3 regions of the Lachnoclostridium sp. Marseille-P6806 genome follow, and region 1 is predicted to be linked to each of the others. Evidence: predicted binding sites of a transcription regulator. Region 1 holds the regulator's gene; each other region holds the start of a gene.

Region 1 (2,275 bases):
CCTGCCTATTTCTCAGCCGTTCCAGTTCAGACGGCTCCGGCACCAGTCCATCCCATCCAGAATACTCCAGGCTGTCTTCTGTAAAACCAATATCTGCCGTCCTGACCTGTCCGGCAAAGCCTTTGCCCGGATACAAAAGCAGGCCTGTTTTTTCAAATCCAAAGGTCACCGTTATGTCTGCAGCCAGGGCAGTTCCCATCACTGCTCCTGTAGCAGAATGAATGCCGGAAGGAATATCCACAGCAGTCACCTGTATTTTTCCTGCCTGCTTTTTCTCCTGGAGGTACTCCAGAAGCCGAAAACCGGAGCCCTCCACCGGACGGGAAAGCCCTATTCCGAAAATACCGTCAATGACCACCGGCCATCTGCCTTCCTCCATCTCCTGCTTCCAGAGAACTTCCCCCTTTTGGCCTTCCCAGACCATAGGAATCTGAAGCTTCTCTGCAATTTTCTGCTGAAGCCGGTTTTCCTGGGTAGCCTGTTCCGGATTTCCCCATAGAAGAATCTTTACCCGATATCCCCACCCCTTTAAAATGCGGGCTGCTGCGATTCCGTCTGCGCCGTTATTCCCCATACCGCAAACTGCCAGAATTCCAGAATTCTCTGCAGCGCTCCAGGAAATCTGTCCGGAAATCGCCAGGTCTCTCCGGTTGGATAAAAGGTTCTTTGCTTCTTCTGCCACTGCCAGAGCTGCCCGTTCCATCAGCACCACAGAGGGAATTCCTATTCTCTGAATCGTATCCTGGTCGATCTGCTTCATCTGTGCTCCTGTCACCACATACCTCATATCCTCTCCTCCTAAAGACTCCATCTCCGATCATACACAAACTGCCGGCAGCCCAGGAAGCTTCCTTCCTGTCCGCCGGCAGATGCCCTTGTTTCCTCCTTAAATCACTGATTTGCTTCATCCTTCAGTGATTTACCTGCTTTCAAGGCCGCCCTTTCCCGTTCCTTCTCTCTCTGCTTTTCCTTCCGATCCTCCAGGCTGCACACCCGGTAGGACAGACGCATAAGGCTCTCTGAAAGATGTACGTTCTCAACAACTACATCCTCCGGCACATTCAAATCCACATGTGCAAAATTCCAGATAGCCTTAATCCCCGCCTTTACCAGCCGCTCTGCAATCTCAGGCGCCTTTGTCTTAGGGATCGTCAGCGCAGCCATCTGAACATCGTTATCCTTGATAAACTGCTCCAGATCATCTACCCCGCGAATCTCGATTCCCCTGACAACAAGACCGATCAGTCTGGGATTGATATCAAACATACCTTTAATGATAAATCCGCGCTTTTCAAAATTAGCATAATTGGCAATCGCCTGCCCAAGATTTCCTGCACCAATAATAATCATATGATGCTGTCGGTCAATTCCCAAAATTTTTCCAATTTCCGTATAAAGATATTTAACATTATAGCCGTAGCCCTGCTGACCAAATCCTCCAAAATTATTCAAATCCTGGCGAATCTGAGATGCAGTTACTTTCATTCGAACACTCAGCTCATTGGATGAAATTCGTTCCACTCCAGATTCCAATAATTCTCCAAGGTATCGATAATACCGGGGAAGCCGCGTAATCACAGCCTTTGATATTTCTCTTCCCTCCATGCTTGCCTACTCTCCTGTCTGTCACATATTCGGATGCTGAGCACCCTGTTCATCTAGCTTACATTATACCCGTTTGAGATTTTTCTGTCAAATGCGTTTTCACCATCTTGAAATCATTCCTCCCTTTTTCCGTAAAACACAGCACTCCACAGCACAGGTACACAGAGCATGATTCCCGCCATATACCGTACCAGAATACAGGGACCCGGAGCAAGGGATATCAGATATCCAAGCAAAATTCCCACAGGTGTCAGCCATCTGTACCTTCTTCTTCCAATCAAAAGCCCGCCGCAGAGTACCACTGCCCAGGAATAAAAGGAGGTGTAAAAAGGAATGGACAGCACTGGCAGCTTCTCCTTCAAATTATCATTCTGAAACCACAGATACCAGGGCTTTAACATCGGAAGACGACTCTCCTGCCACACATAGGAGGACGGTTTCATTTCATAAGCCATATAGCAGCTGGAGTCTCCGCCCAGATACCACAGTCCCATGGTATTTAAAAGCGTTGCCCTTACATATTCAGCCGGGAACTGCCGCCCTATGCTCAGCCAGAGTCTGATAAATTCCTCTTTTCCAGACTCAAACGCCTCTGCCTGGAAACCGGCTTTCACTGGATCGGACACATAGTATTTGTAGGCCTCCAGATTTTCTCTGGGAAGGTAGGCTG
Region 2 (2,275 bases), on a different contig from region 1:
CCGGATCTGTTTACAAAAACGATCCGGGAAGCGGCTGCAGGAGCTCACAAACGGCTGAGACAGGTGGAATACCGTACTCAGGCAGCGGATCATCCGATTTTGTGGACAGGCGGAGAACAGGCGTCCTATTATCTGAAGTTTTATATTTTCCAGGTGTGTGATGAGAAATAAAAATCAGGCCGGATTCAGACGCGGAAACCAGGAACCGGCGAAGACCAGCTCCTAATTGAGGCAGAAGGTAAACGAGGGACTGCCAGAAGCAATAAATAAAAAACATACAGGACAGAAAAATAGAGATAAAAACCGGAACGGCAGGGGAGGAAACGGGATGGCAGAACAGGAAAAGGGCCTGAATACAAAGTACAAGCTGGCGGCCTCTATTAAGGAGTGTATGAAAACAACGCCGGTAGATCGGATTACAGTAAAGGATATTGTGGAGGGCTGCGGTCTGACACGCCAGACCTTTTATCGGAATTTTAAGGACAAGTATGATTTGATCAACTGGTATTTTGACAAGCTGGTGCTTCAGTCCTTTGAACAGATTGGTGTGGGACATACTGTAGGGGAGAGTCTGACCCAGAAGTTTGAGTTTATCCGCAGTGAGAAGGCGTTTTTTACAGAGGCATTCCGTTCTGATGATTACAACTCAGTTAAAGAGCATGATTTTGAACTGATTCTGCAGTTTTATATCAGTCTGATAGCAAGAAAGACCAGCCGTCCCTTAAGTGAGGAACTGGAATTTCTGTTGGAAATGTATTGTCGAGGTTCTGTCTATATGACAGAAAAATGGGTTCTGGGAGGAATGAAGGACTCTCCGGAACAGATGTCCTATAAACTGGTAGAGGCAATGCCTCCCAAGCTGGAAAAGGTTTTTTCAGAGCTGGGGCTGCTTTAGAATATTGTACTCAATGCATAATGATATTTGTGAAGATCTGACAAAAATAAGAAGAAAGTGACAAAGCTTGTGTTTTGTCACTTTCTTTTTTTTCTATACATTGTTAAAATAATGACAGTACATGAAGCAATCAGAAGCAGCTCCAGAAAGAACCTGCTCTGATCCATATCCCAAAGGAGGATTTTTATTATGGCGAACAGAATTGTTTTAAATGAGACATCTTATCATGGCGCAGGTGCCATTAAAGAAATTCCGGCAGAGGTAAAAACAAGAAGTTTTGCAAAGGCATTTGTATGCTCTGACCCGGATTTGATTAAATTTGGTGTAACTAAGAAGGTAACAGACGTTCTGGACGAGGCCGGACTGGCATATGAGATTTACTCTGATATTAAGCCAAATCCCACTATTGAAAACGTGCAGACAGGTGTTGCTGCATTTAAGGCATCCGGCGCAGACTATATTATTGCAATTGGCGGCGGTTCTTCCATGGATACTGCAAAGGCAGTGGGTATTATTATTACCAATCCGGAATTTGCAGATGTAAGAAGTTTAGAGGGCGTTGCTCCCACCAAGAAGCCCTGCGTGCCGATTATTGCAGTTCCTACTACAGCAGGTACCGCAGCAGAGGTTACCATTAACTATGTTATTACAGATGTAGAGAAAAAGAGAAAATTCGTTTGTGTAGATACCCATGATATTCCTGTTATTGCTGTTATTGATCCGGATATGATGGCATCTATGCCAAAGGGACTGACCGCAGCAACCGGTATGGATGCTCTGACCCACGCAATTGAGGGATATATTACCAAGGGCGCATGGGAAATGACCGATATGTTCCATCTGAAAGCGATCGAGATTATTTCCAAATCTCTGCGGGGCGCAGTTGACAATACGCCGGAGGGCCGCGAGGGAATGGCTCTGGGACAGTATGTAGCTGGTATGGGCTTCTCCAATGTTGGTCTTGGAATTGTTCATTCTATGGCACATTCTCTGGGCGCTGTTTATGATACTCCTCACGGTGTGGCAAATGCAATCCTGCTTCCTACCATTATGGAGTACAACGCTCCCTGCACTGGAGACAAGTACAAATATATTGCAAAAGCCATGGGTGTTGAGGGTACAGACAGCATGACACAGGAGGAGTACCGCAAGGCAGCTGTTGACGCAGTGAAGAAGCTGTCTGCTGACGTAGGCATCCCTGCTGACTTAAAGGCGATTGTAAAAGAAGAGGATCTGGATTTCTTATCTGAGTCTGCATTTGCAGATGCATGCTGTCCGGGCAACCCGAGAGATACCTCTGTTGCAGAGATCAAGGAGCTTTACAAATCTCTGATGTAGGAAAAGTTCGGATATCCGAAAAACGTTTTTAACAAAATAGAG
Region 3 (2,275 bases), on a different contig from region 1:
CAATGTAGCAGTCTACGTTCTTCACTTCAACCAGCTTTTTGAACTTCTCGTAGTCGTTGGACAGCGGGTAGGTACGGAACGGGTTTGCATAAGGAACTACAACCAGCTTGTTGGGATCTGCACCAGGAGCCAGACGCTCTGCGGAAGAACGCTTGGTAGCCAGGGTTGCGCCCATAACAGATGCCAGAGAAGCACCTTTCAGTTTTACTACCGGCGGAATGGTCGGGTCTTTCATAATCCAGAAAATAGCATTAACCGGAGACTCGATCTTGTCCACACGGTTCGGGGACCACAGTTTGGACTTGATAGCACGTCCGTTACCGTTACGGATATCCTCAGTTACCAGCTGAAGCTTGCCGTCCTCATCCAGAGTTGCGGAGCAGTTCTGTGCAGTCAGCAGATACTGGTTGTCCGGGCAGCCGGTGGGGTAGTCTGCAGTCTTATCGAAATAAGTCGGCTCCAGTGCGATAGATGCGCAGGTATCGGTATTGATGATAAATGCATCATCATGCAGAACCTTGATATCGTACTTGCCGCCATGCTTTGCATGAGTCAGAGTGGATTTTCCGGAGCCGGACAGTCCGTATACAGATGCAACGAACTTGCTGCCGTCAGCCAGGGTGTACTCTTTCTGTCCACCGTGGCAGGAAGCGTAGCCGTTGCGGTTTGCAATAGCCCATGCCATGGTCAGGGTACCCTTCTTGTGCTCACCAAAATATCTCATACCCAGAATGCAGGCGCAGTTGGTCTCGGTGTTAAAGTAGCACAGAGTCTTCTTCTGCGGGTCAGACAGGCAGTCCAGAGATACATTCGGACGATCGGAACCGTTCCACTGCGGATCGGAGAAAATGTAGATATCAGCTTCCTTGCCGTCGCCTACCGGCTTGGAATTCTTGTACATCTTTACATACTCATCAGACATATACTGGAAGTTCAGCATCCAGTTATACATAATATTCTCTTCGCCTTCCGGAATCAGCAGATGTGCCTTTACCATGAATTCCGGATCCAGGCCTACAAATACCTCTGCATGATACATGGTTTTCCAGCGGCTCTCATAAACAGCGTCCATAGCCACCAGATCCAGAGCAGCACAGTCTACTCCTGGCTCGCCGGAAATACGGCGTGCGGTAGCATAACGTCCAGTAATGGCGCCATCGTTAAATAACAGAACCTTTGCATCCTTGTCAAGACCGAACTCTTCACCTCTGTATACAGGCATATCGGTTACAATGGTTCCTGGAGAATTTTTTGCTAACTCATATGCTTCTTTTAAAGTATTTACTTTAATAACATTGTTGCCGTAGAAAGCAGCTTCGATAATGGATCTGGTTTTAGAAAAACCAGGCTTGCCTTTTCCGATTTCACTGATTGGATAGTACGCTTTTGTTGACATTCTACATCCTCCTTAATCTAAAAACTTCTTAAATCGAAATTTGTCTTCATTATCTCACTTTGTGAATTAAAAGTCAATATTTTCGGCAATAAAATATAAGAAAATTAATATAGGGGCAATAAGCTGTGCATTATGTATACAATATCTATTCTTTTGACAGAAAATATGATATACTCTCTTTGGAAGGCATCACAAATTTCGTTCTCTTTCACAGGCAGCTGCTTTCCCTGCCTGTCAGATTATTTTACAGAAAGCAGGAACCATTTATGAATCAGAATATCCAGAAAGAATATCACATTTCCCAAGACGGAAGCGGAGACTTTCGCAGTCTTTTTGAGGCGCTGTCAGCCCTGCAAAGCTCAGAATTTCCAGAAGAAGCCAATCAGGCAGAAAACCTGCCTGCAGCCCCGGATTTTCGAAGCTCAGGCGGAGATACAGAGCCGGTTGTACTTTTTCTTCATGCCGGAATTTACCGGGAGCGAATTGTCATTTTAAGACCGGGAATCACCATTATCGGAGACGATCCCCAAACTACTGTCATTACCGGCGGTCTCTATGCCCGAATGCCTATGGAAGATATTGGAAAACGCGGAACCTTCCGCACCTACTCCTGCCTCATTGCAGCTCACGACATCACCTTTAAAAATGTTACCTTTGAAAACAGCTCCGGAATAGGCCCTGACGTGGGACAGGCTCTGGCTCTGTACGCCGACGGAGATCGGCTTGTTTTTGAAAACTGCCGTTTTCTCGGCAATCAGGATACACTTTTTACAGCTCCTCTCCCGCCAAAAGAGATCGAGGCAAACGGCTTTGTAGGGCCGGGCCAAAAGCTTCCCAGAGTTTTCGGACGCCACTATTATAAAAACTGCTACCTGGAGG

What was found. The regulator Rex, encoded in region 1, represses fermentation and respiration genes when NADH is low (regulators of the CRP and FNR family bind a similar motif). The targets are predictions, from matches to a motif close to ATTGTTAANTANTTAACAAT.
Region 2: a site for Rex is predicted at 995-1,014, ahead of fucO (lactaldehyde reductase). Genes of this name have one in related genera too.
Region 3: a site for Rex is predicted at 1,455-1,474, ahead of ACESON_RS09510 (phosphoenolpyruvate carboxykinase (ATP)). Genes of this name have one in related genera too.

What each region holds. Positions count from the first base shown of each region.
Region 1 is NZ_CAXSLG010000002.1:288,654-290,928, forward strand. Features, by position in the region: gene ACESON_RS03395 (NAD(P)H-hydrate dehydratase) at 1-787, opposite strand, end outside; gene ACESON_RS03400 (redox-sensing transcriptional repressor Rex) at 892-1,605, opposite strand; gene ACESON_RS03405 (DUF6020 family protein) at 1,719-2,275, opposite strand, start outside.
Region 2 is NZ_CAXSLG010000001.1:191,221-193,495, reverse strand. Features, by position in the region: gene ACESON_RS00840 (class I SAM-dependent methyltransferase) at 1-171, shown strand, start outside; gene ACESON_RS00835 (TetR/AcrR family transcriptional regulator C-terminal domain-containing protein) at 329-895, shown strand; gene fucO (lactaldehyde reductase) at 1,085-2,233, shown strand.
Region 3 is NZ_CAXSLG010000006.1:133,697-135,971, forward strand. Features, by position in the region: gene ACESON_RS09510 (phosphoenolpyruvate carboxykinase (ATP)) at 1-1,396, opposite strand, end outside; gene ACESON_RS09515 (pectinesterase family protein) at 1,663-2,275, shown strand, end outside.